3 regions of the Rhizobium sp. N731 genome follow, and region 1 is predicted to be linked to each of the others. Evidence: predicted binding sites of a transcription regulator. Region 1 holds the regulator's gene; each other region holds the start of a gene.
The links. The regulator PhoB, encoded in region 1, activates phosphate uptake and scavenging genes when phosphate is short. The targets are predictions, from matches to a motif close to TGTCATNNANCTGTCAT.
Positions count from the first base shown of each region.

Region 1 (10,386 bases):
GCCGTCGCATCGGTGATCGCGGCGCGTACCGCTTCGATGTCGCCGAACGGCACCTGATCGAAGCCCGGCGTCTTGGGGCCGAAGCCTTCGAGATATTTTTCCTGGCCGCCGGCGGCGATCGTCGCAAGCGTGCGCCCATGGAAGGCGCCTTCGAAGGTGACGATGTGGAAGCGCTCGGGATGGCCCTTGGAAAACTGATAGCGGCGCGCCGTCTTGATGGCGCATTCGAGCGCCTCGGCGCCCGAATTGGTGAAGAACACCTTATCGGCGAAGGTGGCGTCCGTCAGGCGCTTGGCCAGACGCTCCTGGCCGGGGATCTCATAGATGTTGGAGAGGTGCCAGACCTTATCGGCCTGCTCCTTCAGCGCCGCGACCACATGCGGGTTGCCGTGGCCGACGGAGGTGACGGCGACACCGGCGCCGAAATCGAGATAACGCTCGCCGCTCTCGGTGATCAGCCATACGCCCTCGCCTCGCTCGAACCGCAGCGGGGCGCGAGAATAGGTGTCATAAAGCGGCGCGGCTTCAGCCATGGCGCGGGTCTCCCGTTCAGTGTTGTCCTGCACGGACTCCGGCTAACGAAACCAGGTCCGAAAAATCAAAAATGCCGCCTTTCGGCGGCGAGCGGTACTATTTCCTTTTCGCGCTGCAATGTCAACAAAACTGCGGCCTTAGCGTATGCAGCAAGCTTGTACAGGGGCACTTTCGGCCTTCAACAGGCATTATTGCAGAAATGACACGCAGAGGAAGCAAGTTGGGGAAAACTTGAAATTCGATTCATCCGGATTCCCGCGACTCTTGTCACGGAGTCAGCCTCACACTAGGTTAAAGTTCAATTACTAGACTGCATGCGGCGGAACTAGTCACCAAAATTGATCAAGCGTTTCTTGTTTCGGAGGCTTCCGGGACAACGGTGAGGGATTCTGCCATCACCAACGCAAACGGTGGAGACAGGGCATGAACTGGACAGACGAGCGGGTCGAGAAACTCAAGAAGCTTTGGGCCGAAGGACTGAGCGCCAGCCAGATTGCTGCGCAGCTTGGCGGCGTGAGCCGAAACGCCGTTATCGGCAAGGTGCACCGGCTGAACCTGCCGGGTCGTGCCAAGGCCGGCGGCACGGCGACGGCGGCGCGCACGCCGAAGCGCCAGACATCGGCGCCGCGCGCGCCGAACTACGCCTCCCGGATCACCACCCGCACCGTTACCCGCCAGCAGGGCGCAACGATGCTGAAGGAAGAGATCGAGATCGAAACGGTCGAGGAAATGGAATACGTGCCGAAGGGCAACGTGGTCGTGCCGATTTCCCGCCGCCTCGGCCTGACGGAACTGACCGAACGCACCTGCAAATGGCCGGTCGGCGATCCGCTGAAGGACGATTTCCACTTCTGCGGCTGCGAATCCCCTGACAATTCGCCCTATTGCAGCTATCATCAGAAGCTTGCCTATCAGCCGATCAACGAACGCCGCCGGGCGGCAGCGCGCGTCAGCTGAGCGGGCGACATCGTCGAGAGTGAGAAACGGGCCGAGCAGCCCGTTTTTTGTGATTAGAGTGGGGAAGCGACCTTTGTGTTTGGCAGCAAAGCCGACCACGCATTCCGTCATCCCAGGGCTTGACCCTGGGATCCACGACCAGGCACTCGGCTTCGATAATTTCCCTGCATTTGAATGCCATCGCTCCTCCCGCAGCGCCAGCCGCATGGATCCCAGGGTCAAGCCCTGGGATGACGGAGAGGAGAGGTGGTGCCTGGATGACAGAGGTGAGGTGGTGCCCGCTCATACGCCGCGCCGGTGCAATGAAGGGCCTGGGAAAGGCTGCACCGGCGGGAACGCCGACCACACACTCCCTCAGCCTCAGGCCTCCATCGAATAGCCGGCGCCGCGGACGGTGCGGATGACGTCCTGCATGTTGGAGAAATTCAGCGCCTTGCGCAGGCGGCCGACATGGACGTCGACGGTGCGTTCATCGACATAGATGTCGTGGCCCCAGACGCCGTCGAGCAGCTGCGAGCGCGAGAAGACGCGGCCCGGCGACGACATCAGGAATTCCAACAGGCGGAATTCGGTCGGGCCGAGGCGGACTTCGCGGCTCTTGCGATGAACGCGATGGGTTTCGCGGTCGAGTTCGATATCGCCGCATTTCAACACCGAGGACAGCACCTCGGGACGGGCCCGACGCAGCATCGCCTTGACGCGGGCGACGAGTTCGGGGGTCGAGAAGGGCTTGACGACATAATCGTCGGCGCCGGTGGACAGTCCGCGCACCCGCTCGCTCTCCTCGCCGCGCGCCGTCAGCATGATGATCGGCAGCCGCTCGGTTTCCGGCCGCATGCGCAGGCGCCGGCAGAGTTCGATGCCGGAGACGCCGGGCAACATCCAGTCGAGGATGAGGAGATCGGGCGTGCGCTCCTGAAGCCTGATTTCGGCCTCGTCGCCGCGCAGGATGGTATCGACTTCAAAGCCTTCCGCTTCGAGATTATAGCGAAGGAGCACGCTGAGCGCTTCCTCGTCTTCAACAACTGCGACTCTCGGGATCATGCGTGTCCGTCTCCTCGCGCACAAGCCTTAAACCGGGACGATTTAACCAGGCGTCCTGCGCAAATTCAGAAATTGGCTGCGACCTCTTTGCGCGCCCCGAACGGGCGCGCACGCAAGTGACTGGTCCGGGCGGCGGGCTCGGGCGGCTCGTTCGGAACGATTATTCCGTCGCGGCGCCGACGGTGTTGGCGCTGTCATCCTTCGGACGATCGCCTTCCGGCTGGGCGCCCGTCGCCATGTAGTAGATCGTCTCGGCGATGTTGGTGGCATGGTCGCCGATGCGCTCGATGTTCTTGGCGCAGAAGAGCAGATGCGTGCAGCTCGTGATGTTGCGCGGATCTTCCATCATGTAGGTCAAGAGCTCGCGGAACAGCGAGGTGTACATCGCATCGATCTCGTTGTCGCGCTCGCGGATGGCGGTCGCCTTGTCGGCGGCGCGCGTCGTATAGACGTCGAGCACTTCCTTGAGCTGGACGAGCGCCAGCTCGGACAGGTGCTCGAGACCGCGGGCGAGCTTGCGCGGAACGCCGGTGCTCTGCACGGCGATGACGCGCTTGGCGGTGTTCTTGCCGAGGTCGCCGACGCGTTCGAGGTCGGCGGCGATGCGGATCGAACCCATGATTTCGCGCAGGTCGGCGGCCATCGGCTGGCGGCGGGCGATGGTGACGATCGCCTTGTCGCCGATCTCGCGCTCGGTGTGATCGAGGATCACATCGTCGGAGATGACCTTCTGCGCCAGCGCCGTATCGCCGTTGACCAGCGCCCGGACGGATTCGGCGACCATCTGCTCGGCCAGGCCGCCCATTTCGGAAATCCGCCTGGAGAGGAACTTCAGATCATCATCATAGGCAGAATAAATATGTGTCGATGCCATGGGGCTTTGTCCTCGAATAACGGGAAGGCTTCGGATTGCCGCAATCAGCCGAAGCGACCCATGATGTAGTCCTGGGTGCGCGGATCGTCCGGGTTGGTGAACATCTTGTCGGTGTCGTTCTCCTCGACGAGGTTGCCGAGGTGGAACATGGCGGTGCGCTGCGAGACACGCGCGGCCTGCTGCATGGAGTGGGTGACGATGACGATCGTGTAGTTCTCGCGCAGCTCGTGGATCAGTTCCTCGACCTTGGCGGTGGCGATCGGGTCGAGCGCCGAGCAGGGTTCGTCCATCAGGATGACCTCAGGGCTGACGGCAACGGCGCGGGCGATGCACAGGCGCTGCTGCTGACCGCCGGAGAGGCCGGTGCCGGACTCGTGCACGCGGTCCTTGACCTCGTTCCAGAGGCCGGCGCGCTGCAGGCTGGTCTCGACGATCTGGTCGAGATCGGCCTTCGACTTGGCGAGGCCATGGATGCGCGGTCCGTAGGAGACGTTTTCGTAGATCGACTTCGGGAACGGGTTCGGCTTCTGGAAAACCATGCCGACGCGAGCGCGAAGTTCGACGACGTCGATATCCGGATCATAGATGTCGTCGCTGTCGAGCGTGATCTTGCCGGTGACGCGGCACCCCTCGATCGTGTCGTTCATGCGGTTGAGGCTTCGCAGGAAAGTCGACTTGCCGCAGCCCGAGGGGCCGATCAGGGCGGTTACGGTGTTTTCGCGGATGTTCAGGTTCACGTCGAAAAGCGCACGCTTCTCGCCGTAGTATACGGAGACATCCTGTCCGATCATTTTATACGGGACGTTGCTCATCTTCTGATCCAGCGCCTTTTCAACTGCAGCTTCCGTCAGCATGTTCATGATATCTACTCCGTTTACCAGCGGCGCTCGAAGCGACGACGCAAGAGGATGGCGCCCATGTTCATGACGATCAGGAACAGGAGCAGGACGATGATGGCACCCGAAGTACGTTCCACGAAGGCACGTTCGGCCTCGTTCGCCCACATATAGACCTGGACCGGCAGGGCCGTCGAGGGATCGAGCGGCGTCGTCGGCGCATTGGCGACGAAGGCGACCATGCCGATCAGGAGCAGCGGCGCGGTTTCGCCGAGCGCATGCGCCAGCCCGATGATCGTGCCGGTGAGGATGCCGGGCATGGCGAGCGGCAGGACATGGTGGAACACCATCTGCATCTTCGAGGCGCCGAGGCCGAGGGCTGCGGCGCGGATCGACGGTGGCACGGCGCGCAGTGCGGCGCGGGTGGCGATGATGATCGTCGGCAGGGTCATCAGCGTCAGCACCAGGCCGCCGACCAACGAGGCCGAGCGCGGCAGGCCGATGAAGTTGATGAAGACGGAAAGGCCGAGCAGACCGTAGACGATCGACGGGACGGCGGCGAGGTTGTTGATGTTGACCTCGATCAGGTCCGTCAGCCTGTTCTTCGGCGCGAACTCCTCGAGATAGATCGAGGCGGCAACCCCGATCGGCAGCGACAGCGCCAGCACGATCAGCATCAGGTAGAGCGAGCCGATCAGGGCGACGCCGAGGCCGGCAGCCTCCGGACGGCTGGAGTTGCCGTTGACGAACAAGCCGGTATTGAACTGCTTCTGGAGAGCGCCGCTCGCCTTCAGCTGGTTCATCCAGGTCACCTGCTTATCGTTGACCTTGCGGTTCTTCTCATCGACGGTGAGATCGATCTGGCCCTTGTTGGCGCTGTCGATATTGGCGTCGGCGAGCAGCGAGACATTGACCGTCTTGCCGATCAGCGAGGGATCGGCGACGACCATGTCGCGCAGCTGGATCGGCGCACTCTTGGAAAGCATGGCGGATGCATCGCGCACGTTAGGCTTGCTTGAGGCATTGATATTCAGCTGTTTGACGATCGCGTCGCGCAGCAGAACCGGGTAATTGGCGGTGATCAGCACCGAAGGGTCGGTCGCACGCTTGTTGCTGGGGTCGATCGTCTTCTCGGAGAATTCGATCGGCAGGGTGATCGCCGTCTGCTGGAAAGCGGTGTAGCCCTTGCCGATCACCGTCCACAGCAGAATGAAGAGGAAGACGAGACCGAAGGTGATAGCGGCGATGCCATAGGCCTGGAAGCGGCGCTCGGCGGCGTAGCGGCGCTTGATGCCGATATCGCGGCGGGCGGGCGCCTTGGAAACGGTAACACCTTGGGTGGGAGAAACAATATCCGTCATTCGTACTGCTCCCGGTATTTGCGCACGATGTAGAGCGCGTAGATATTGAGGCAAAGCGTGATGCAGAACAGGGTGATGCCGAGGGCAAAGGCAACCAGCGTCTGCGGCGAGGTGAACTCGAGGTCGCCCGTCAGCTGGTTGACAATCTTGACGGTCACCGTCGTCATCGGCTCGAAGGGGTTGATCTGAATGCGGGCGGCGACACCGGCGGCCAGCACGACGATCATGGTTTCGCCGATGGCGCGCGAGGCGGTCATCAGCAGCGCGCCGACGATGCCGGGAAGGGCTGCCGGCAGCACCACCTTCTTGATGGTTTCGGAGCGTGTGGCGCCGAGACCGAGCGAACCGTCACGCAGGGCCCGCGGCACGGCGGTGATGATGTCGTCCGACAGCGAGGAGACGTAGGGGATCAGCATGATGCCCATGACGATGCCGGCCGTCAGAACACTCTGCGCCTGGATGAAGTTCGAATAGTTGCCGGAGAGCAGGCCGCTGATCTGCGCCGAGAAATCGCGCAGGAACGGACCGACGGTGACGAGGGCGAAGAAGCCGTAGACGATCGTCGGAATGCCGGCCAGCACTTCGAGAAGCGGCTTGGCGACCCCGCGCAGCTTCGGCGAGGCGTACTCGGCCATGTAGATGGCGGCAAAGAGCCCAACCGGCACTGCGACCAGCATGGCGACCAAGCCGATGTAGAGCGTGCCAAGCAACAGCGGGATCAGGCCGAACTGGCCGAAGGAGGAGCTGCCGGCGCCGGCAAAGCGCGGATCCCAGACCGTGCCGAAGAAGAACTCGCCGGCGGGAACGACGGCAAAGAAGCGCGTGGCTTCCGACAGCATCGACAGCACGATGCCGACGGTCGTCAGGATGGCGATCGAGGAGGCGAGCAGCAAGCCCCAGAGCATGACGCGCTCGACGCGATTGCGGGCGCGGAAGCGGGGCGCAATGGCACGCAGCGCGTAGAAGGCGCCGGCAACGGCCAGAATGAAGACGACCGCGGTCATGGCCATGCGGCTCGTCAGGCGCATGGCGTTGAGTTTCTTGGCGGCCTCGACCATGTAAGGCTGCGGCTGGCCGGCGAGCGGCACACCCTTCTCACTGAGTTTGGCCTGCAGGGCGGCCGGATCGTTTGCGACCGCGGCGGCTTCGTCGGAAGTCAGCATCGTCAGGCCGCGCGCGATCGTCGCCACCATCGAATAGCTCAGATCCTGCTCGACTGCGGCCTGGGCCTTGACGTCGGCGGGGAAAGTGCCGCGCACCGAGGACTGAATGATACCGGGGCTGACCGAGAGCCAGACGCAGAGAACGATGAGGGCCGGAAGAACGGCCCAGATCGCGGCATAGGCGCCGTAATAGGCCGGCCGGGAATGCAGTGCGGAGGACCTGCCTCCGGCAAGGGCCGTGGCACGGCTGCGCGCGACCAGATAGGCGGCGGCGCCGATCACCACAAGGCACAGAAGTATGACGGATGTGCTCATTCGTTACGTCCCCAGGCCTGTGGCCCCCAAAAAAGCGCGGCGGCTTCAACAGCCTGCCTTCGGCTTCCAATCATGGAGAAGGAATTCAACCCTGCAGCGGAAAGACCGGCACGCAGGGACATAAACGATGCCGGCGCGGTGTTTGAAGCACCGCGCCGGCAAAGTCATTACATAGCCTTACCGGCTTCGACGTCCTTGCGGATCGCATCGCGCTCGGCATCCGGAGCGGCAACGAGGCCGTATTCAGCCAGCGGGCCGTCGGGGCCGATCATCTGGTCGGATACGAAGAAGTTGACATATTCCTTCAGGCCCGGAACGGCGCCGAGATGTGCCTTCTTGACGTAGAAGAACAGCGGGCGGGAAACCGGATAGGTGCCGTTGGCGATCGTTTCGGTGGACGGAACGATACCGTTCACGCTGGCGACCTTCAGCTTGTCGGCGTTGTTTTCATAGAAGGAAAGGCCGAATACGCCGACGCCGGTCTTGTTGGCGGCGATGCGAGCCAGGGTTTCCGGATAGTCGCCGTCGATGTCGACGGCAGCGCCGTCCTTGCGGACTGCGACGCAAGCCTTGCCCTGGGCAGCCTTGTCGGAGATTTCCTTGGCGATGACGTCGAGGGCGCCGGAAGCCTTGCAGCCGGCGGCGAGAACGTTCTGTTCGAAGACTTCGCGGGTGCCGTGCTTTTCGCCCGGAATGTAGGCAGCGATATCAACAGCCGGGAGCTTCGGGTTGACTTCCGACCACTTCTTGTAGGGGTTGGCGACGAGCTTGCCGTCGACGACGACCTGGGCTGCAAGAGCCTTGTAGATGTCGGCCGGAACGTAAGCGACATCGGGGTTGGACGAGTCGGTTGCGAAGACGATGCCGTCATAACCGATCTTGACTTCCTGGATGTCGGTCACGCCGGCAGCCTTGCAGGCTTCGGCTTCGTTCTTGTTGATCGGACGCGAAGCGTTTGCGATGTCGATGGTGTCTTCACCAACGCCCTTGCAGAATTCCTTCAGACCAGCGCCCGTGCCGCCGGATTCGACGACCGGCGTCTTGAAGTTGGTGAAGGTCTCGCCGAAGGACTCGGCAACGATCTTGGCGTAAGGCAGGACGGTGGACGAACCAGCGATCTGGATCTGGTCGCGGGCGACGGCTGCGCCAGCGAAAGCAGCAGTTGCAGCGAGCGCGGCAACGGTGAGCTTGAAGGTGTTCATTAAAATCTCCCGCATTGGGCTTGTGTGAGTGCGGCCTAAAGAGGCCCCCGCAGTGCCATTTTTCATCGGCGGGACTCTCTTAGCGCTGTAAGCACCGTCCTTTTATGTCAAATCGGTGAAACATTTGTGACAGGTTAAGTTGTTGTCTTTAAATGATAAATTATACAGGATCCGACTGATTACGTCGGCGGATGGAAAAGCTCGGACCGCAGAGCGACTTAACGTTGTAAAACCTTCACAGATAGCCCGTTGGTTGCTGGATGCCCGCAACAAAGGCGAAAGGGGTGCGCCGCGACCTCTCGACTCCCTCTTCTCCCCAGCGGGGAGCAACCATGTTTCATTTTTGCTGGTATTGTGGCGTCCATTCGGTCTTTCGAGAGAGGATTGTGTTGGCGAGAACGATGAGTTTGCGTGCGACGGCTATGACGGCGCACAGGTGATCCTTTCCGTTCTGACGCAAGCGGGCGTAGAAAGAGGCGAGATCCGGATTGTGCCGGGTTGCCGTAAACGCGCACATGAACAGGCTCTTTCGCAGGCGTTCGCGACCACCCTGGATGCGGCGTCTGCCATGATATTTTCCGCTATCATCGTCATAGGGTGCGACGCCGGCAAGGGCGGCGATCTCGGCGCGGCTGGCATGGCCGAGCTCGGGCAGCCGAATGATCAGGCACAGGGCGCTGCGCAGCCCGATGCCCTTAATAGAGGTCAGCAGATCGAGCCGTTGCGAAAGGTCACAATCGTCGCGAACCATCTTTTCGAGCCGCAGCAGATGGGCCTTTCGGCAGGTTTCGAGGCGGGCGACCTCGCGCGCATGACGGCGCTTGATCGCCTCCGACAAGGCGGTCTCGGCAAAGGTTTTGATCAGGGCGATCTGCTGCTCGATCTGTTCCAGATAGGTCAGTTCGGCCGCCAGTTTGTCGAGGCGTGCATCCGGCAGCGCCGGCAACTGCTCGAGACTTGCCGTGAAGAGCGCAATCAGCACGGCATCGAGGCGATCGTTCTTGGCTCGCTTGAGCCGGCTCTTGGCAAAGAAGCGCAATTGCGCCGGCTGCAGACGCGCCGCCGGCCGCTTGCCGGCCCGCAGATGCGCCAGCAACCGCCATTCATAGCCGCCGGAGGCTTCGAAGCCGATGCGGCTGACGTCATGCTCTTGAAGAAAGGCGTCAAGCGCCTTCAGGCCAGCAGCGTCATAAGTGACCCTCAGCCTTGCGCGGCCGGGATGGAGGGCAATGTCGAGATGGCTTTTGCCGACATCGATTCCGGCACAAATCATGCTATTATCGGTCATCTTCGTCGTCCCTGTCTTGGATACGAACCCCAAGGTTCCTGCAACCACACGGGCCAGATGAAGAGCCGGTTGCGATCCTGCTCCCCACAGCCCCTAACGGCTAAGAAGGTGACGATCCGACAACCAGCTGCCGGGCGGGCGGCCACCCGCCCGGCAGGCATCAGTATCCTACATTTTGCTCATCCAAGAAGGTGCCCGTAGGGCGGATGAGGGGGCCAGTGACGCAGATCCTTCCAATGAGCCTCATGCGAGTTTAGACTGCGCCAACATCGTCTCGACCATCGGCGTGTTGAATAGGTGAATTACTTAAAAAGGATGTCGGTGTGGCCCCCTCATCCGACCCTTCGGGCCACCTTCTCCCCGAGGGGAGAAGGGACATGCCGCAACCGTTCGATCCTCGTCCGGAAGGGACAACAAATATCAGAAGCGCACCGTAAAATCGGTCCCCTTGCCGACTTCGGACTTGACTATCAGCCGGGCGCGGTGGCGGGTCAGGATGTGTTTGACGATGGCGAGGCCGAGGCCGGTGCCTTTTTTCGAGCGGCTGTCCTCGATGCTGACGCGATAGAAGCGTTCCGTCAGACGCGGCACGTGCTCGGCCGGAATGCCCGGCCCCTTGTCAACGATGCTGACCTCCACCGGCCCGCCGGCGCCGTTCTTCAGCCAGACATCGACGATCTTGCCTTCCTGGCCGTATTTGCAGGCATTCTCCATCAGGTTCTCGAAAACCTGGACAAGCTCGTCGCGGTCTCCCAGCACCTCGACCTTGCCATCGGGCAGATGCAGGTTGATGTCGACGCCGACATCTCTGG
Region 1 covers NZ_CP013601.1:537,401-547,786, reverse strand. The annotation lists gene AMK02_RS02710 (aspartate aminotransferase family protein) at 1-533, opposite strand, end outside; gene AMK02_RS02705 (GcrA family cell cycle regulator) at 958-1,491, shown strand; gene phoB (phosphate regulon transcriptional regulator PhoB) at 1,852-2,535, opposite strand; gene phoU (phosphate signaling complex protein PhoU) at 2,696-3,409, opposite strand; gene pstB (phosphate ABC transporter ATP-binding protein PstB) at 3,454-4,269, opposite strand; gene pstA (phosphate ABC transporter permease PstA) at 4,284-5,606, opposite strand; gene pstC (phosphate ABC transporter permease subunit PstC) at 5,603-7,084, opposite strand; gene AMK02_RS02675 (substrate-binding domain-containing protein) at 7,252-8,286, opposite strand; gene AMK02_RS02670 (IS110 family transposase) at 8,624-9,574, opposite strand; gene phoR (phosphate regulon sensor histidine kinase PhoR) at 9,995-10,386, opposite strand, start outside.

Region 2 (10,386 bases), 1.7 Mb from region 1:
TCCGGCCTATCTCGTTGCCGGCCCCGATCACTACGAGATTCACATCGGCGTCACGCCGAATTCCGCACGGATGGAGGAAAACATGACGAATGAAGGCATTCTTTCACGCATGGGCCGCCTGATCGCGGGCATCGCCAATGCGGCGATCGACAGGGCGGAAGGCGTTAACAAGATCGCCGTCATCGAACAGGCGATCCGCGAGATCGATGCGGCAGCGGACGAGGCCCGCACCGATCTCGGCAAGGCGCGCGCCGAGGAATACCGCATCCAGAGCCGCCGCGACGAAATCGTCGAAGACATGAGTGCGCTCGATGAGAAGATTCGCCTCGCCGTCTCCTCCGGGCGCGACGATCTCGCAAAGGCCGGCGTCGCCCGCCAGATCGATCTCGAATCCCAGATCGCGGCGCTCGACAAGGCCCTGGCCGATGCCAGGCAACAACTGGACGAAGGTCAGAAAGCCCTGCAGGCCGTGCTCGCCACGCGCCGCGAGGCCGACGCCCGCCTTGCCGATTTCAAGCGCAGCATCGCCAGGCATCCCGAAGACACCGCACCCGGTCACAGCCGGCCCGCGCCGGGCGCCGATGCTGCCCGGGCTGCGGCGGCGGTCTCGCGGCTGACCGGCGTTCCTTCAGGCGACCATGGCCATAGTTCCGAACTGGACGAACTTGACCGGCTGCACCGCGAACAGGCGATCGAGGCGCGCCTCGCACGCTTCAAGGCGGATAACCGGTAACGCCGATGGCACTTCTCTTCGCCCCCGAATGTGCTCCCTTCGCCATCGCCGCCGCCGTGCTCGCAGGCCTGACCGCAATCGAGATGCTTGCGACCGTCATGGGTTTTTCGATCATGGAATTTCTGGGAAAACCGGATTTCCATGGCCATGACGGGTTTTCGGGCTATCTCTCCTGGCTCAATCTCGGCGGCGTTCCCCTGCTCATCCTCATCATGCTGGCGCTCGGCTTCTTCGCCATGACGGGCTTTGCCATACAGGCCGTCGCCAACGCCTTCTGGGCGCCGTTTCCCGCCGCCGTCGCCGCCATTCCCGCCATCCTGGTCGCCGTCCCCATGGTCAGGGCGTCGAGCAGAACAGTGGCGCGGATCGTGCCGCACGACGAGACCTATGCAGTCGATCTCGACACGTTGATCGGCCGGACCGCCGAAGTATCGCTCGGCCCGCTCGACCAGGGACTGCCGGGGCGCGTCCGCGTCAAAGACCAACATGGAAACTGGCACGTGCTGAGAGCCAAGGCCGCTAGAGACCAGGGCCCTCTCAAGGTCGGCACCGAGGTTCTCCTCGTCGATCGCAAGGCAGATGTATTTATCGCCATTCCTGCACTGGCGGATGCCGCCGGAGCGGACAATCAATCTTTCAGGGAGCAGCCATGATGTATGACATTATTCTACCGGCCGGTATCGGCATCGTTCTGATCTTTGGCATCGGTTTTGTCCTCGCCTCTCTCTATACGCGCTCCAGCCGCGATGAGGCCTATGTGCGCACCGGCCTCGGCGGCCAGAAGGTCGTGCTCGACGGCGGTTCCGTCGTCCTGCCGATCTTCCACTCGATCGCCCGGGTGAACCTCAAGACGCTGCGCCTCGAAGTCCGCCGCGGCGAAGGCGATGCGCTGATCACCAAGGATCGCATGCGCGTCGATATCGGTGCCGAATTCTACGTCCGCGTCAAACCCGACGGCTCCTCGATCGCGCTGGCCGCCCAGACGCTCGGCAGCCGCACCAACGATGCCGAGGCGCTTCGCATCCTGATCGAGGCGAAATTCGTCGATGGCCTTCGCTCCGTGGCTGCGACCATGAACCTCGACGCGCTGCAGGAGCAGCGCATGGATTTCGTCAAGGCCGTGCAGGAAGCCGTCGGCGCCGACCTCCAGTCGAACGGTCTCGAGCTTGAATCCGTGTCACTGACGCGTCTCGACCAGACCGACATCAAGCATTTCAATGCCAACAACTTCTTCGACGCCCAAGGTCTTGCGGCGCTGACCCGCATCACCGAGGGCCGCAAGAAGGAGCGAAACGAAATCGTTCGCGACACCGAAGTCGCCATCGCCCAGAAGGATCTGGAGGCCCGCCAGCAATCGCTGGCGATCGAGCGGACGAAGCGCGAAGCCGAGCTCAATCAGGAACGCGACATCGCCAACAAATCCGCCGCGACCCGCGCCGAAACCGCACAGCAGGAACAGGCGGCCAAACGCGCCGAGGAGGAGGCCCGCATCGCCTCCGAACAAGCGATCGCCGAACGCGAGGCCGCCGCCAAGCAAGCCCGCGAAAGCGCAAACATCGATGCCGCCCGCGCCGTCCAGCAGCGCGATACCGAAGCCAAGCGTGACCTTCAGATCGTGGCCCAGGAAAGCGCCATCGCCGTAGCCAACAAGAGCCGCGAAGAATCCGAGGCAAAGGCGACTGCCGAAATGGCCCGCGCCCGGGCGATCGCGGCAGAGGAAAAGGTCGGCACCGCCAAGGCGATCGAAATTGCCGAACGCGAAAAGCAGATCGCCGTGATCGACGCGCGTAAAACCGCCGAAACCGAAGCCACCGCCGTCACCGTCGGCGCGGAGGCCGAGAAACAGGCCGCGATCGATCAGGCGGAAGCCATCAAGACGCTTGCGACCGCGGAAGCCGATGCGGCGATCATCAAGGCCAAGGGTATCCTCGAAACCGGCCGGGCTCAGGCTGAAAGCGAGGCGCTTCTCAACGAGGCCCGCAACAAGCTCAGCCAGACCATCATCGAGTTCGAGATCACCCGTGAGCGTATCCGCATCATTCCCGAGGCGCTCGCCGAGGCGGTCAAGCCGATCGAGAAGATCTCCGATATCCGCATCTTCGACACCGGCGGCATGCTCGGCCGCGGAAACGGCGCGAACGGTGAAAGCGGCATCGGTCTCGGCGACGGGCTGGCCGGCCAGTTGCTCTCCTATCAGGCCAACAAGCCGATCCTCGACAAATTGTTGAAGGAAGCCGGCTTCGACGGCGATAACGCCATTTCATCCCTCCTTGGCAATCTCGATGGCGCAAAACCGGCAAAGCCGGCTGCACCTCCGGCAAGGCCTGCAATCCCGGCCACGGCTTCGGCAAAGCCGGCAGCATCGGCCGCAGCCCCGGCAACGCCGATGGCCCCTCAGGCGCCGAAGAAGGAATAATCCAACGCAGGCAGGTTCGAGCTATCGCACCCAGCCTGTCGCCAGCGCGCTCGCCCAGTCGGCACGGCCCCTTTCGGCGGCCAGTGCCGACATCGCCATGTGGTCATAGGCGACGGCTCGGAACTGCCACATCCATCCGGCCGCCGTCTTTTCCAGAATGGCATAGCTCGCCAGCGGATGGCCCGCTTCGACTTTGTGATAATAGGGCAGCACGTCGTCATAGGCAGGGCAGCCGACGCTGCCGGGATTGACGATCAGCCGGCCGTCCGAGAGTCGGACGGCACGGGGAATGTGACTGTGGCCGCAGAGGATCAGCGGCAGGTCGATGCCTTCGGCGAGCGCCTCGATCGCTTCGATCGGCTTCAGGAAGACGTGCCCCTCCGGCGATACGGAGTCCAGCCAGTAGAGATTGTCGTCTTTCGGCGACGCGTGGCAGAGATAGGCCTCGCCGCGATAGACGACATCGAACGGCAGATCCCGCAGCCAATCGAGATGGGACGGCGTCAGCTGCCGGTGGGCGGCGGCATCCGAGACATGCATGGCTGCCGGATCCTGCTCGATCAGATAGCGATCATGATTGCCACGAACAGAGGTCAGCCCGAGCGGAATCAGCATATCGGCCGTCCGTCCAGCCTCCAGCGGCCCGCTGAAGAAGTCGCCAAGATTGACGACTTCCTCGATGCCCTGAGCCCGGCTGTCCGCAAGCACCGCCTCGAGCGCCATATGGTTGCCGTGAATATCAGCGATCGCAGCAAACTTCATTTAGCTGCCGCGATAGGTTGAATAGCCGTAAGGCGAAAGCAGGAGCGGTACATGGTAATGCGCCGTGACATCGGCAATGCCGAAGCGGATCGGCACCAGATCGAGGAAGGCCGGATGCGGCAACGGCGTGCCGCAGGCCCTGAGATACTCGCCGGCGTGGAAGACCAACTCGTAGGTGCCGACGTGAAAATTTTCGCCGGCAAGGATCGGGCCACCATCGACCCGGCCGTCCGCATTGGTCTCAACCGTTTTCAGATGTCTGCGAATCTCGCCGTCGAGCTGGAAAAGATCGATCCTGAGCCCCTTGGCCGGCGTGCCGAGGGCGGTGTCGAGAACATGTGTCGTCAGTCCGGTCATGGGGCTGGCTCTTTGATGACATAGGGGGTTTCGAAGAAGAATTCCTCCAGATTATTGCCAGGGCCGTCGCGGTCGACGACCAGAAAATCGGAGGTCTGGCCGAGTGCCATCAGCGGATGATGCCAGACATTGCGGCGGTAGTTCACGCCCTGGTCCCCTCGCGCGAAAAACACCTGCGGCTTTCCCGGACGTCCGCCCTCGTCCTCGGAGACAACGACGAGGAAGGGCCGGCCCGAAATCGGCGAAAAACTCTGACTGCCGAAGGGATGGCGCTCCATCATGTCGACGTCATAGGGGAAGCTGCGCGGCTGGCCGCGAAAGAGATTGATGATGACGCGCGCTCCCTCGCCCGCCGCCTCCGCCGCGGCCAGTGCATGGAAGCGCTCGGTAGTGCCGCCATTGATGAGCCGCATCGAGGCTGGATCGGCTTCGATCACCTCGCCGAAAGGGGCGAATACCGATCTGGTAAGCGGGCGGATGTCGAGAAAATCGGACAATGGTTCACTCGCCTTCGGCATGCCAGTGACGAATGGCGTCGATCTCGATGAGAAGTTCCGGCAGCGTGCGATAGGTTGCATCCCAGATGTCGGAGGCATCGAGGGCGAAGACGTCTTCCAGGATACGATTGCCCGTTCCGCAGATTTTCGTCCACGGCAGAGTGGGATGCTCGGTTGCGAATTCCGGATGGGCTACGAGCAGTCGGGACGCAGCCGCGCCTATGGTGAAGTGGCAGAAGGCGACCGCCTTGAAGGTGAGATTGTCCTCGGCGAAGGCCGCCTCATCCATTCCGCCCACGAAGTATAGCGCTTCGGCTGCCGCCTTCTGCATTTCATTGAGATAGTCGATAGCACGAGGCTCGCTCATTTGCCCTCCGGCAACATCGATGTCAGGCGCAGCAGCGCGATCCGTTCGACCTGTGTCGTGGCGGTCGCGAATTCCTCATCCCGGCCATTGCCGATCCGCAATTCGAAGGCCGAAAGGATGTCGTCCTTGTCGAGTCCTTTGACGGCGATGATGAAGGGAAAATCGTATTTTTCGACATAGGCCGCATTAAGTTCGGTGAAGCGGGCATGTTCGGCCGGGCTCAGCCGATCGAGACCGGCGCCGGCCTGCTCCTTCCGGCTGTCTTCCGTGAGTTCACCCGCTATCGCCAGACGCCCGGCAAGATCGGGATGGGCACGCAACACGCCGAGACGCTCCTCACGGCTTGCCGCACGGAAGGCGGCGGTGAGCGCTGCATGCACAGCTGATGCCGTCAGCGGCTCCGTCACGCTGCCCGCATCATAGGCGCGTTCGGCAATGAAAGGCGAATGTTCGAAGACGCCGCCGAAGCGGGAAACGAAATCCTCACGCGACAGCATTAGAGCGCATCCGGCCGATGATGCTTGTGCCAGTGCTCGGCGATCTCGATGCGGCGCGGAATCCAGACCTTGTCATGCTTCAGTACATATTCGATGAAGCGCTTCAGAGCGGCTGCCCGGCCCGGACGCCCGACGAGACGGCAGTGCAGGCCGACCGACATCATCTTCGGGCTGCCGTCCTTGCCTTCCTGATAAAGCGTGTCGAAAGCATCCTTGAGATAGGTAAAGAACTGGTCGCCGGCATTGAAACCCTGCGGCGTGGCGAAACGCATGTCATTGGTTTCGAGCGTATAGGGGATGATCAAAAAGGGCTTCCCGTCGACGCCTTTCACCCAGTAGGGCAGGTCGTCGGCGTAGGAATCGGAGGAATAAAGGAAACCGCCCTCTTCCTGCACCAGTCGCAGCGTGTTGTCGGAAGGTTTGCCCTGATACATCCCGTAGGGCCGTTCGCCGGTGAGTTCGGTATGCAGGCGCACGGCTTCGAGAATGTGCTTGCGCTCCAGATCCTCGGGGAAATCCTTGTATTCCAGCCAGCGATAACCGTGGCTGGCGATCTCCCAACCGGCCTCCTTCATGGCGGCGACGGCTTCGGGATTGCGCGCCATCGCCAGCGTCACGCCGTAGACGGTCGCCTGCACCTTGAGACCGGTGAACATCCGCCAGAGCCGCCAGAAGCCGGCGCGCGAACCATATTCGTAGATCGATTCCATGTTGAGATTGCGCTGCCCCGGCCAGGCGGCCGCGCCGACGATCTCCGACAGCAGGTTTTCGGACGCCGGATCGCCTTCGAGGATGCAGCTTTCGCCGCCCTCCTCGTAATTGATGACGAACTGCACGGCGACGCGCGCGTCGCCCGGCCACTTCGGATCGGGCGTCTGACGCCCGTAGCCGACGAGATTGCGCGGGTAGGTCTCGGATACCATCAAATCACCTTCTGAAAGACGAAGGAACGGTATCATCCGCAGCCGGAATGTCGAGACGGAAACTGCACAGCAGGATTTCTCTTTTCGACACAACCACTTAGATCGACATCTGCTCAGGCGATCCTGCGCGCGCTGACCTTGCCCATCGGGTGGAGCGAGTGAACGCGGAAGGGACCGCCAGTGCCCTCCTCGATCATCAAAGCCACATTCGAAACCATCACCGGCTCCCTCAGGACGGCCTCGAAGATCGTTCCCAGCACTGGCTCGATGCGGGACATATCGATCGCGTTGATGGGGCCTGTCACTGGCATATGGAAGCGGAACTCCTCCATCACGTAAGGATTGCCCCAACGATGCAGATTGGCGAATTGCGCCGCCGACAACCCATCGGGATCGCTTCGTTCGATATCGGCCTCACTCAGCGGCGCCCGGAAACGATCGAACTCCTGAACGATCGCCGAAGCCAGATACTGGATCTGCTCACAGGGGGCGCTCGGCATCAGGCTGTAGAAATTGCCGAGCCGGGCGATTTCGAGACGTGGAATCTGGAAAGGGGCGTATGTCCCGGCAAACCGCATGAGATCGCGCAAGAGTTGCGACTCGGATGCGTCGGCGGACAGGTGAAAAGGCGCCTTCAAAACACCGTGAAAACCATAGCGCCGCGGTACGGCGGTATAAAAGGCGATCTCATGGATGCCGAGGCCGCGGACGGCCGGAGGCTCCACCATATCGCCCGAAAACACGTTTCGGCCAAGCCAATTGGCGGCCATGAGCGACAGGGGATCGCTCGCCGGAGGCGTGAAGCAAATGGCATAGCGCATGCAATTTCCTCCATCAAGGAAGTGAGCACCGGTAAAATCCGGTGCTGCCGATGCGCAAGCAGATAGGTGATTTGCATGACAGAATAACGAAAGGCAGCTGTATCTAATTCACGTTTAACGTGAAGCGACCGCGATGTGGCTTAAAATCGCGAAGCTTTCCGGCAGCGGAAATTGGCAATCTCTATCGCCTGCGATACAAACCGCAGCCTCCGCCAGCCGGTGAGCCAGCCCGAAGCTGACCTTGAAACCGCCGGTCAGCGCGATCAGTCGGGGATGGATGGGGTGGCGGCCGATCATTGGATCGCGGTCGATGGCTTTTGGGCGAAGCCCCGCCCAACGTTCGATGACAGGGGCGCTGCGGAGCGCCGGCACGATCGCCCGCGCCGCCTCGATCAACGCGTCGAGCTGGGCATCGGTCGAGAGGGGGTCGTCGAAACGGTTTTCGCTGGTGCTGCCGATCGCCGCATGCCCGCCCTCATGCGCGACGACATAGAGTCCATCGAGGAAGATCGTCGGTAACGCCGGGTCGACATCTGCTTTCAACAGCGCCGCCTGCCCTTTCACCGGCTGGCCGAGCGGCTGCTTCAAGCCCGGCGTCAGCCCCTGCAGCACGGGAAAGGACCGATAGCCGGCGGCCAGGATGCAGCGGCCGAACGTGATGATTTCGCCGCCGATCTCGGCCGTCCCGCGATCGGGATTGAGATCGGCGACAACGGCATTTTCCATGATGCGCACCTGCCTTGCCCGCCGCAGGAAGGCGACCAGCGCTGAGATCAACGAGCGGGGCGCAACACGGGCGGCGAGCGTATCGTGCACGAAACCGCTCTCGCCGGCAGAGGCCTCGACCCAGCCCTCGACATCCGGCCTGTCGAGCACATGCCAGTGGAAGCGGCGCTCGCCAGCCCGCCAGTGGCGCTCGGCATCTTCGGAATGGCCGCGGGCGATGCGGTTGAGATGCGGTTTCGGCAACGGGATCAGCCGCCCGGACCTGTTGTAGCCGGCCGAAAGCCCGGTTTCGGCTTCCAGCGCGGTGATTTCGGTTTCGAGCGAGACCAGCGCATCGAACTGGAATTGCTTTTTCTCCGACCACCGGTCCGGCATATGCGGCATCAGCGCGCCGAGCAGGCCGCCGCTCGCGCCTCCGCCCAATCTACCGGCGTCGGCGAGGATGGTGCTCATACCGCAGCGTTCGGCATGAACGGCCGCCCAGAGACCCATGATGCCGCCGCCGACGATCAGCAAGTCGCAAGAAGATTGACCGGACGCCGGTGCAGGACTATCGGCTTTTTCCATGAGAGACGTGAACCCCGATCAGATTGGCGCGGGCGCGCCGCAGCCGCTCGAATGGCGCGACGGCGATATGCCCTATTCCACCGCCTTTGGCGATCATTTTTATTGCCAGACCGATGGCCGTCTGGAATGCGGCCATGTCTTCCTCGCCGGCAACGGCCTGCCGGAGCGTTGGAACGGCCGGCGGGCTTTTGTCATCGGCGAACTTGGCTTCGGCACCGGCTTGAACTTCGCCGAGACCTGGCGGCAATGGAAGCTTCACCGTGAACACGGCCAGCACCTTCATTTCATCTCCTTCGAACTTCATCCGATGCGCGGCGAAGAGATCGGCCGGGCGCTCTCGCACTGGCCGGAGATCGATGTGGAACGCGAGGCGCTGACGGCGGCCTGGCCGCAAACGCCTGCCGGAACCGTCTCGCTCGATCTCGATGCCCAGACGCGGCTCAGCGTCGTCTGCAGCGCGGCACTCGACGGCGTCGCCGCGGCAAAACCCGGCTTCGACGCCTGGTATCTCGACGGTTTCGCGCCCTCGCGCAACGGCGACATGTGGTCGGAAGAGCTGATGCGTGAGGTTAACGAAAAGACCGTGGCCGGCGGCACCTTCGCAACTTACGCCGCGGCCGGCTTCGTGCGACGCAACCTCATCGCCGCCGGCTTTGCCGTGGAACGCCGCACGGGCTTCGCCGGCAAGCGCGAAATGCTCTGCGGCACCAAGGTGCCCGCCCGATAAATCCTGCGACTGCCATTTGATGGCGATCAGTAGCTGGTGCGCTCCGGCTGCAGTTCATCCTTGCCGAGCCATAGCCGGATCTTCTCCTCCAGAAGTTCCGGGCTGATCGGCTTCGACATGTAATCGTCCATGCCGGCGTCGAGGCAGGCTTCGCGGTCGCTTTCGAGCGCATGGGCGGTGACGCCGATGATCGGCACCCGGTGGCCCTGCCCCTTTTCCCTCTCGCGGATCGTCCGGGTCGCTTCATGGCCGTTCATGACGGGCATCGAGACGTCCATCATGATGATGCGCGGCGTGTGGCTTTCCCAGGCGGCGACCGCCTCCTGCCCATTGTTGACGACCAGGAAGGAAAGCCCCGTCGACTGCAGGATCTGGGTAAACACGATCTGGTTGACCTCGTTGTCTTCGGCAACCAGCACATCGACGAATTCGGCCGCCCGCTTTTGCGGCTCGGGTGCAGTTGCAAGCGCAGGCGCCGGCACGGCCGCTTCCGCCCGCAGCCGGGCGATCTCGGCTTCCGAGGCCTGTTTGACGCGGCGGGCGCGGACGACCTCGACGACAGTGTTGCGCAGCACGTTGGCGCGTGCCGGCTTCATCAGATGCGCATGGCCGTTCAGCGCCGCGAATTCCTTTTCCGTGCCCGAAATATCCATCGAGGTGAGGAAGATGATCGGCAGCTCGACGAAGCGGGGATCGGCGCGCAGCCGGCGCGCGACGTCGGCGCCGTTCATGTCGGGCATGTGATAATCGAGCACGACGGCATCGACGGTGATACCGAGATCGGCCGCTGCCTCGAGGATTGCAAGACCGGTGCCGCCACCCTCGGCAGCCACCCCGTCGAAGCCCCAGAGTGAAAGCTGCTCGGTCAGGATGCGTCGGTTCACTTCATTGTCGTCGACGACGAGGATGCGCGCGCCCTGCACATTGATCGGCAGCGGCTTCGGTTCGAGGCGGGCGGCCGCCACCGCAAAAGGCAGGTTGACGGTGAAGACC
Region 2 covers NZ_CP013601.1:3,221,452-3,231,837, forward strand. The annotation lists gene AMK02_RS15835 (PspA/IM30 family protein) at 1-733, shown strand, start outside; gene AMK02_RS15840 (OB-fold-containig protein) at 739-1,386, shown strand; gene AMK02_RS15845 (flotillin family protein) at 1,383-3,149, shown strand; gene AMK02_RS15850 (metallophosphoesterase family protein) at 3,171-3,911, opposite strand; gene uraH (hydroxyisourate hydrolase) at 3,912-4,268, opposite strand; gene AMK02_RS15860 (ureidoglycolate lyase) at 4,265-4,786, opposite strand; gene AMK02_RS15865 (HepT-like ribonuclease domain-containing protein) at 4,770-5,132, opposite strand; gene uraD (2-oxo-4-hydroxy-4-carboxy-5-ureidoimidazoline decarboxylase) at 5,129-5,629, opposite strand; gene puuE (allantoinase PuuE) at 5,629-6,552, opposite strand; gene AMK02_RS15880 (DUF1045 domain-containing protein) at 6,666-7,373, opposite strand; gene AMK02_RS15885 (NAD(P)/FAD-dependent oxidoreductase) at 7,488-8,666, opposite strand; gene mnmD (tRNA (5-methylaminomethyl-2-thiouridine)(34)-methyltransferase MnmD) at 8,665-9,393, shown strand; gene AMK02_RS15895 (response regulator) at 9,420-10,386, opposite strand, start outside.
Region 2: AMK02_RS15880 (DUF1045 domain-containing protein) is a predicted target of PhoB. The motif match lies at 7,449-7,465, and genes of this name have one in related genera.

Region 3 (10,386 bases), 760 kb from region 1:
GCGCCTTTTCCATCGCCGGGAACAGCCCTTCCTTCAGGCTGATATCGTCGAAGGGGCCGACGCGCTTGTAGAGGATGGTGCCGTCGGGGGCGACCAGATAGCTTTCCGGAATCCCGTAGACGCCCCAGTCGATTGCCGCCTTGCCGTTCGGGTCGACGCCGATCGCCCGATAGGGATTTCCCAGTTCGCCGAGGAAACGCAGGGCGTTGTCGTTCTTGTCCTTGTAATTGATGGCGACGATGTTCAGCCGACCGTCTTTCGCCAGTTCCTTCAAGATCGGATGTTCGTCCCGGCAGGGGATGCACCAGGAGGCGAAGACGTTGACCAGGGTCAGCTTGCCCGTGATCGCCGCATCGGTCAGCGCCGGCAGATTTGCGCCGTCGAGCGGCGGAAGGTTCAGCGCCGGCGCCTTGGTGCCGATCAGGGCCGACGGGATTTCGGCGATGTTCTTGCCATGGAAATCCTGGTCATAAAGCATCTTTGCGGCCGTCGCGGCAATGGCGCCGAAGACGAACAGCGGCAGAAGCGCCAGGGCGTAGCGGCTAAGTCCGCTCGGCTTGCCGGGCTCGGCTTCGGGTGTTTCGCTCATTCGCCGTCCCTCGCGGGCGCCGAGCGGCGGCGAATGCCCGCGGCTTCGAGGGCTGCGAGCTCACGCTGGCGCGCCCGGCCGTCGGCCCAGATCCAGAGCGTGACCGCAACAGTCACGAGCGCCGCAAAGCCGTAGGAGGCGTAGACGTAGAAGGCATGCGTCATGATCTACTCCTCCCGGCTCGCCATCCGGGCGGCGAGACGGCGCTGCGCGGCGATCCGGCGGCGCCAGATCTCGTTCCTCATCGCCATGATGTGCAGGGTGAAGAAGAGCAGGGTGAAGGCGATCGCCATGACGAGCAGCGGGCGCAGGAATTCCGGATCGATCGCCGGACCACCGATCCTGAGCACGCTCGCCGACTGGTGCAGCGTATTCCACCATTCGACGGAGAACTTGATGATCGGAATGTTGACGAAGCCGACGAGGATGAGCACGGCTGAGACCCGCGCCGCCCTCGACGGATCGTCGATGGCGCGGCTCAGCGCAATCAGGCCGAGATACATCAGAAAGAGCACGAAGACCGAGGTCAGGCGCGCGTCCCACACCCACCAGGTACCCCACATCGGCTTGCCCCAGAGCGAGCCGGTGACCAGCGCGAGCAAGGTGAAGGCGGCGCCGAGCGGGGCTGCGGTCTTGGCGGAGACGTCGGCCAGCGGGTGGCGCCAGACGAGCGTGCCGATCGCCGAGAGGCTCATGATCGTGTAGCACATCATCGAAAGCCAGGCGGCAGGCACGTGGATATACATGATCCGAACGGTCTCGCCCTGCTGGTAATCGCCTTCGGTCGAGAAGCTGAGATAGAGGCCGGCCGCGAAACACAGCGCGGTGATGCAAGCCAGCCAAGGAATGACGCGGGCCGCCAGCGCCAGAAATCGCGTCGGATTGGCGAGATCGCTGAATTTACGGATGGCAAGGCTTATGTCGTTCATGGCCGCTTCCTTATCCCTATCCGGCTGTTCCCGCAATCGAGTGACATTCAATCCGACGTGTTTCGCAGCGCGAGCGCAGCGGCGGCCGGGCCGATCACCGCAAAGAACAGCGTCAGCGCAGTCAGGATGAGGAAGGGCGGCAGGAAAGGGGCGGGATCCTCGACCGCGGCATAGGTGGCGCTGACGCCGAAGATCAGTACCGGGATGGTCAGCGGCAGGACCAGGATCGAAACCAGCAGGCCGCCGCGGGGCAGGGCGACGGCAACGGCAGCGCCGACGGCGCCAATGAAGGTAATGGCCGGCGAGCCGACAAGAAGCGTCAGCATGGTCGCGCCGATCGCTGCCTCGTCCATATTCATGAAGAGGCCGAGCAGCGGCGAGGCGATCACCAGCGGCAGGCTGGTGGCGGCCCAATGGGCGAAGCATTTGACCAGCACGGTCAGGACAAGCGGTGTTTCCTGCATCAGCATCAGGTCGAGCGATCCGTCGTCGCGCTCGGCCTGGAACAGGCGGTCGAGGCCGAGAAGGGCGGCAAGCAGCGCGCCGATCCAGACGATGGCTGGGCCGATGCGCGAAAGCAGCTTGAGATCCGGCCCGACGCCGAAGGGGATGACGGCGACGACGGTCAGGAAGAACAGCACGCCGATCAGCGCACCGCCGCCGGCGCGGATGGAAAGTTTCAGGTCGCGGAGGAAGAGGGCAGTCATCCCCACACTCCCTGATCCACGCCGGCAAAGCCCGTCATTTTCAATTCCTGCATATTCTTCAATCCCAGCGGCTGATGTGTCGCCGCCAGAAGAATGCCACCCTTTGCCAGATGCGCTTCGATCAATCCGGCGAACAGCCGGTCGGCGCTGGCATCGAGCGCCGCTGTGGGCTCGTCGAGGATCCAGACGGGGCGATGGGCGACGAGCAGCTTGGCGAAGGCGAATCGGCGCTGCTGGCCGGCGGAGAGATAACCGAAGGGAAGGTGGGTTATTCCCGAGAGGCCGACGGCTTCGGCTGCCTCCTCAAGGGACAGGCCGGCAGAAGTTTCCGTTTCGTCGAGAAAGGTGCGCCAGAAATCGAGGTTCTCTGCAACCGTAAGTTCATTCTTCATTGCGTTTCGATGGCCGAGGTAGTGGCTGACCTCGCCGGGATGCCGGCCTTCCCGGCTGCCGTCGCCATGAAAGACGACAGTGCCTTTTTCCGGCCGCAGGAGGCCGGCAACAACACGCAGCAAAGTGGACTTTCCCGATCCATTTCTCCCCGTCAACACAAGCGCCTCGCCGGCCGCCAAGTGAAAGGAAAGATTAACGAAAATCAGATCGTCACCGCGCCTTGCGGCCAGATTTTCGGCGGTGAGATGCATGCATCGGTTCTTTCTTCGTTTTGGCTTCCGGATGGGTCAAAAAATGTCCGATTTTGCTCGTTTCCGGGTATGGCAAGTTTTTAGGAAATTATCTATAAGACCTGCAACCACGCCAGCGGTCGGCGTGAATTTCATCCTTGCGCCGAACTTGGAGCGTCTGCTCCACGTGCGGACAGCGGAAATGGCCGTACCCGCATCCTGATGTGCATTAAGTGCATAGGCGTTCGCACGACTGTGTTGGCTATCAGAAACGGGGTCTCTCGTGTCTAAATCTCTTGACAGTTTCAATTGTCGTTCCACGCTTTCCGTGAACGGGAAGGACTATGTCTATTACAGCCTGCCCAAGGCTGAGGCAAACGGTCTGCCCGGCGTTTCCAAGCTGCCCTATTCGATGAAGGTGCTGCTGGAAAATCTGCTGCGCTTCGAAGATGGCCAGTCGGTCACCAAGGAGCATATCCTGGCCGTTGCCGAATGGTTGAACAACAAGGGCGCGGTCGAAAACGAGATTGCCTATCGCCCGGCGCGCGTGCTGATGCAGGACTTCACCGGCGTTCCCGCCGTCGTCGACCTTGCCGCGATGCGCGACGCGATGGTGTCGCTCGGCGGCGATCCCGAAAAGATCAACCCGCTCGTTCCCGTCGACCTCGTCATCGACCACTCCGTCATCGTCGATGAATTCGGCACGCCGCAGGCTTTCGCCAAGAACGTCGAGCTGGAATATCAGCGCAATGGCGAGCGTTACCGCTTCCTGAAGTGGGGTCAGCAGGCCTTCAAGAACTTCCGCGTCGTTCCTCCAGGCACCGGCATCTGTCACCAGGTCAATCTCGAATATCTCGGCCAGACCGTCTGGACGAAGGAAGAAGACGGCGAGACGATCGCCTATCCCGATACTTGCGTCGGCACCGACAGCCACACGACGATGATCAACGGTCTCGGCGTTCTCGGCTGGGGCGTGGGCGGTATCGAAGCGGAAGCGGCGATGCTCGGCCAGCCGGTCTCGATGCTGCTGCCTGAGGTCATCGGCTTCAAGCTGACCGGCAAGCTCAAGGAAGGCGTGACCGCGACCGACCTCGTTCTGACCGTCGTGCAGATGCTGCGCAAGAAGGGCGTCGTTTCCAAATTCGTCGAATTCTTCGGCCCCGGCATGGACAACATGCCGCTCGCCGACCGTGCGACGATCGGCAACATGGGTCCGGAATACGGCGCCACCTGCGGCTTCTTCCCGGTTGACGGCGAAACCATCAACTATCTCACCATGTCCGGTCGCACGCATGACCGGATCGCGCTGGTCGAAGCCTATTCGAAGGCCCAGGGCATGTGGCGTGAAGGCGATGGTTCCGATCTGGTCTTCACCGACACGCTGGAACTCGACCTCGGCGACGTCGTGCCGTCGATGGCCGGCCCTAAGCGTCCGGAAGGCCGCATCGCGCTCGAAAACATCGCTTCCGGTTTCGCCGGCTCGATGGATGCGGATTACAAGAAGCCCGGTCAGCTCGGCAACCGCTATGCGGTCGAAGGCACGGATTTCGATCTCGGCCATGGCGACGTGGCGATTGCCGCCATCACCTCGTGCACCAACACCTCCAACCCGTCGGTACTGATCGCTGCCGGCCTTCTCGCCCGCAACGCCGTCGCCAAGGGCCTGAAGACCAAGCCGTGGGTCAAGACCTCGCTGGCGCCGGGATCGCAGGTCGTCGGCGAATATCTCGCCAAGTCCGGCTTGCAGGCCGACCTCGACAAGCTCGGCTTCAACCTCGTCGGCTTCGGCTGCACCACCTGCATCGGCAATTCCGGCCCGCTGCCGGCGCCGATCTCGAAGACGATCAACGACAAGGGCCTGATCGTATCCGGCGTTCTGTCGGGGAACCGCAACTTCGAAGGCCGTATCTCGCCTGACGTCCAGGCGAATTACCTGGCTTCGCCGCCGCTCGTCGTCGCTTACGCGCTCGCCGGCACCGTGCAGAAGGATCTCACCAAGGAACCGATCGGCGAAGACCAGAACGGCAATCCTGTTTATCTCAAGGATATCTGGCCGACCTCGCATGAGGTGCAGGAATTCATCCAGAAATTCGTCACCCGCGAGCTCTATGAATCCAAGTACGCCGACGTCTTCAAGGGCGACGTCAACTGGCAGGCCGTTCAGGTTCCGCCGGGCCAGACCTATGCCTGGGACGACAACTCGACCTATGTCCAGAACCCGCCCTACTTCGTCGGCATGGGCAAGAAGGGCACCGGCGTCGCTGATATCAAGGGCGCGCGCGTCCTCGGCCTGTTCGGCGACAAGATCACCACCGACCACATCTCGCCGGCCGGTTCGATCAAGGCGGCTTCGCCGGCAGGCGCCTACCTCATCGGCCACGACGTTGCGGTTGCCGACTTCAACCAGTACGGCACACGCCGCGGCAACCATGAAGTGATGATGCGCGGCACCTTCGCCAACATTCGCATCCGCAACCACATGCTTGGCCCGAACGGCAAGGAAGGTGGCTACACCATCCACTACCCGTCGAAGGAGGAGACCTCGATCTACGACGCCGCCATGCAGTACAAGTCCGAAGGCGTGCCGCTCGTCATCTTCGCCGGTGTCGAATACGGCAACGGCTCGTCGCGCGACTGGGCTGCCAAGGGTACCAACCTGCTCGGCGTCAAGGCGGTGATCGCCCAGTCCTTTGAGCGCATCCATCGCTCGAATCTGGTCGGCATGGGCGTCATCCCCTTTGTCTTCGAAGAGGGCACGACCTGGCAGAGCCTCGGCCTGAAGGGCGACGAACTCGTTACCATCGAGGGCCTCGACAAGATCAAGCCGCGCGAGCGGAAGATTGCCAAGATCACCTATAGCGACGGCACCGTTAAGGACGTTCCGCTGCTGTCGCGCGTCGATACGCTCGACGAGGTGATCTACCTCAACAATGGCGGCATCCTGCAGACGGTGCTGCGCGATCTCGCTGCCTGATTTTCAGAGCATGATGCCGAAAAGTGTGAGCGGTTTTCGGACGACATCATGTTCTTCTTCTTTGATGTAGATCCGGATTCAGATTTTAGGCCGGGCCGGCCTAAAATCATCCGGGTCTAGGAGAGTTGATTGATAATGGCCGCCGGAGAGCAATTTCCGGCGGCTTTTCTTTGCGGCGACAGTCTTTGCCGGAGGCTCACGATGATTTGTTTCAGCTGCGTTCCGGCCGAGCTGTGGTCTCACCCGTTCGTGATTTTTCGTTTGGACCGGGAAGGATTATTCGTACTCTGATATCTCAGAGCCTTCGGTTCCAAAACGCCGGCGCTGAAAAAGAGGTGCAGGTGAATGTCCCCCCGTTTCTTGATTTCGCTGATCGCCGGCATTGCTTTTGCAGGCTCGCTGCATGCCGAAGACGGTAAGCCCAGAGGCGTCGTCGAGCTTTTCACGTCGCAGGGCTGCTCCTCCTGTCCTCCCGCTGATGCCGCCTTCCGCAAGCTGGTGAACCAGGGCGACGTCATCGCGCTCGCCTATCATGTCGATTACTGGAATTATCTCGGCTGGGCCGATACGCTGAGCTCCAAGGAAAATACCGAGCGGCAGTACGGCTACGCCAGGACGATGGGCCGCAGCAACGTCTATACGCCGCAGGCGATCGTCAACGGGCGCGGCCATTTGGCCGGCGCCGATCTCACCGGTATCAACAGCAAGATCGACACATACAGCATCGAAGGCAACGGGCTGACCGTTCCCATCAGCGCGGCGATGCGCGGCGACGAGCTGGAGATCAAGATCGGCGAAGGACAGGGCAAGGCCAATGTCGTGATGGTCTATTTCGACAAGGAAAAGACGATCGACGTCGAAAAAGGCGAAAACAGCGGCAAGAAGATCTCCTATCTGCACAGCGTCACCAATGTCGAAACCGTCGGCATGTGGGACGGCAAGGCGACCAGTCTGACGCTGCCGGCGAGCGTCCTGCAGCGACCGCAGCTCGAGGGCTGCGCGATCCTGCTGCAGTCGGCGACGGCCGACGGCGATCCGGCAGCGATTCTCGGCGCAACCGTGGTGATGGCGGGAAAAAATATCTGATATTTCGCCCGATGACGGGTGAAATGCCGGGCGGCCCGGCCGAGCGTATTCGGGGCTGGGGTTAAGGTCGATACGCTCCGCCGGGCCCTTTGGCGCGCTGGCGCCAAACCGGGATGCATAAATCCCCTGCAAATGAGGCGCTGTTTTGACTGAAATGCGGCACAGGGGAGAAAGCATTGCTTGGTCCCCAACGAAGGTGCCTGGACGTGCGGCGCTGCGGTACGGCCAAATGTGAGGAGCCGCACTCTTGCAATTTGCGGCGGCTCGGGCAAACTGTCACTCTCCTGTCACAAGCGGAGGCCTTGGAGACCTGATGACAGATCAGCCGGATTTGCGACACGGCGAAAGCCGCTCCGTCGACAATAGTTCCTCGGTCGTCGTCGATCTCAGGGAGTACAAACAAAGCAAGGATCCGCTTCCGGTGACCTTCCACCGGCGTGAGCTGGACGCGATCCTCTGGATCTACGGCCGCATGGTCGGCGAGGGGGAATGGCGCGATTACGCCATCGACCATCTGAAGGACAGAGCAGTCTTTTCCGTCTTCAAGCGCTCCGGCGAGATGCCGCTCTTCCGGATCGAAAAGAACCCGAAGCTTGCCGCCAAACAGGGCGCCTATTCTGTCATCAACGTCAACGGCATGATCCTGAAGCGCGGGCACGAGCTGAATCAGGTCCTCAAGGTGTTCGACAAGGCATTGAAACTCGTCGATAAATAATTCTCATCAGCCCGGAAACAACGAACCGGGATAGGTGGAGGGATCCGGATCGGTCGTCATGCCCTCGCCGAGGCTGCGCTGCATGAGCATCGTGTCCAGCCAGCGGCCGTGCTTGTAGCCGGTGCCCTTCATCAGTCCGACCTCCACAAAACCTGCCTTCAGATGAAGCGCAATCGAGGCCGGGCTCGCGCCGCCGATGACGGCTACCATCTGACGAAAGCCAAGCGCGGTGCAGCGGTCGATCAGCTCGACCATCAGTGCCTTGCCGATGCCACGGCCGCGGGCTTCGGGCGCCAGGTAGATCGAATCCTCCACCATCCAGCGATAGGCGGGGCGGGTGCGGAAGGCCGACGCATAAGCGTAGCCCAGGAGTTTCCCGTCAGCATCGGTTGCGGCGACATAGGGATATTGCTGGCTGACGATCGCGGAAAAACGCTGGGCCATTTCGGCCTCGGAGGGCGGCGCAATCTCGTAGCTTGCAACGCCATTCAAGACCGAGTCACGATAGATCTCCGTAATGGCGGGGATGTCGGCTTGGGAGGCGTCGCGCAGGAGGAAGGACATCGGGCGGCAGGTCCATCGGAAGAGCAGGCTCCTCTAAAACCACCCCTGCGAAACCGGCGCAACAAAAAAGGCGGCCGAAGCCGCCTTTTCGATCTCAATGCGCCTGTTATCTGCGGTTGCCCATGAACTGCAGCAGGAACATGAAGAGGTTGAGGAAGTCGAGATAGAGCGTCAGTGCGCCCATGATCGCCTTGCGACCGGCGACAGCGACGTCATCGGCTTCGAAGTAGAGTTCCTTGATCCTCTGCGTGTCGTAGGCGGTGAGGCCTGCGAAGATCAGCACGCCGATCACCGAGATCGCGAACTGCAGCGCGGATGAAGCCAGGAAGATGTTGACGAGCGAGGCGATGATCAGGCCGAAGAGACCCATGATCAGGAACGAACCCATCGCCGACAGGTCACGCTTCGCCGTATAGCCGTAAAGCGACAGCGCGCCGAAGGAGGCGGCGGTGACGAAGAAGGTCTGAACGACGCTCTGGCCCGTATAGACCAGGAAGATCGACGAGAGCGACAGCCCTACCAGGCCGGCGTAGATCCAGAAGGTGGTCTGAGCGGCGGACACGCTCATCTGATGAATGCGGAAGCTCAGGAAGAAGACGACCGCAAGGGGGGCAAGGATCACGACCCAGCGCAACGGCGACTGGAACAGAAGCGCGCCAAACTGGGTGAGCTGGCCGTCCTGGACCGCGAAGTTGAATCCGAGATATGCGGCCACGCCGGTGATCGCCAGGCCCAGCGCCATCAGGTTGTAGACCTTGAGCATATATGCGCGCAGGCCTTGATCAATCATCTCGCCGGTCTGGACGCGGCTTTGATAGTTACGAAGATCAGCCATAGTTTCCTCTTACAAGCTCCGAAGGAGATACGGTGTCGGGGTTCTCGACCCGGGCGCCGCTGCGGAGCTCCAGCATGCCTGCAGACAATATGAGGCCTTAGCCCTTTGCAAACAAGGGGCTTGCAAAGGCGCGGACGGTTAAATCGCCGTAAGGTGAAGGCTTTGGGGCGGCGCCAGAGCGGTTCAGCTTTTCAAGGAAACGCAGAACCGCTCGAACCTTTTGGATATATGCAATCCCGCAAAAGCGCTTCGCGCTTTGCCTGGGAAAACCGCTTCGCACTTTCCTGGAATTGCTCTCAAAGCTCGCGCAGCACAGGCGCGGCCTTCTGCCCGAGGATGCGCCAGGTGCCGACGAGGCCGATGCCGACGGTCAGAACGAGTGCCGTCACCAGCGTCAGTCCTGCCACATCAGGCAGGAAGGCAGAGGGCAGTCGCATGATGCGGGCGACGATGAACCAGGCGGCAATACCGCCGGCAAAGAGTGCGAAGATCGCGGTTGCCAGTCCGAGGATCAGATATTCGTAGCTGAAGGCACGAATCAGCATGGCGCGCGTGGCGCCGAGCGTCTTCAGCACCACCGCGTCGTGGGTGCGGGCCCTGTTGCCGGCGGCGAGCGCCCCGGCAAGAACAAGAATCGAGGCGATGAGCGCCACCGATGCGGCGGCTCGGATCGCGGTCGCAAGCTGGGCGACGAGCTGGTTGACGATATCGATCGCGTCCTTGACGCGCACGCTGGTGATCGTCGGATAGGTATTGGTGACGGATTTCAGAATTGCCGCATCTTCGGCCGGCGTCGAGGAGGGATCGGTCAGCGTCGCCAGCCAGGCATGCGGGGCGCCGCGGAAGGTGTTCGGCGAGAAGACCATGACGAAATTGATCGACAGCGATTCCCACTGAACACGGCGCAGATTGGCGATCTTGGCCGTGATATTGCGCCCCAGCACGTTGACGGTGACGCTATCGCCGATCTTCAGGCCGAGTTCATGCGCCTCTTCGGAGGAGAAGGAGACCAGCGGCTCGCCGTTGTAATCCTTGTCCCACCAGCTGCCTTCGGTGAGCGCGGCATTTTCCGGCAGCGTGTCGGCGTAGGTGATGCCGCGGTCGCCGTTCAGCACCCAGCGGCCGGCGGCCGGCACGTTCATCTTGGTGACGTCCTCGCCGTTGAAGGCGATGATCCGGCCGCGCAGCATCGGCACCTCCATCAGCTTGCCCTTCGGCGCCTGCGCCTGGACAAGATTGCGGAAGGCGTCGACCTCGGCACTCTGGATATCGACGAAGAAGAAGTTGGGTGCACCCTCGTTCATGCGGCCGGTCAGCTGCTGGCGCAGGTTGCCGTCGATCAAGGTCAGGGTCACCAGCAATGC
Region 3 covers NZ_CP013601.1:4,119,952-4,130,337, reverse strand. The annotation lists gene AMK02_RS20015 (DsbE family thiol:disulfide interchange protein) at 1-589, opposite strand, end outside; gene ccmD (heme exporter protein CcmD) at 586-753, opposite strand; gene AMK02_RS20005 (heme ABC transporter permease) at 757-1,518, opposite strand; gene ccmB (heme exporter protein CcmB) at 1,566-2,225, opposite strand; gene ccmA (heme ABC exporter ATP-binding protein CcmA) at 2,222-2,869, opposite strand; gene acnA (aconitate hydratase AcnA) at 3,132-5,822, shown strand; gene AMK02_RS19985 (DUF1223 domain-containing protein) at 6,168-6,908, shown strand; gene AMK02_RS19980 (DUF2794 domain-containing protein) at 7,222-7,623, shown strand; gene AMK02_RS19975 (GNAT family N-acetyltransferase) at 7,630-8,187, opposite strand; gene AMK02_RS19970 (Bax inhibitor-1/YccA family protein) at 8,294-9,022, opposite strand; gene AMK02_RS19965 (ABC transporter permease) at 9,319-10,386, opposite strand, start outside.
Region 3: AMK02_RS19980 (DUF2794 domain-containing protein) is a predicted target of PhoB. The motif match lies at 7,183-7,199, and genes of this name have one in related genera.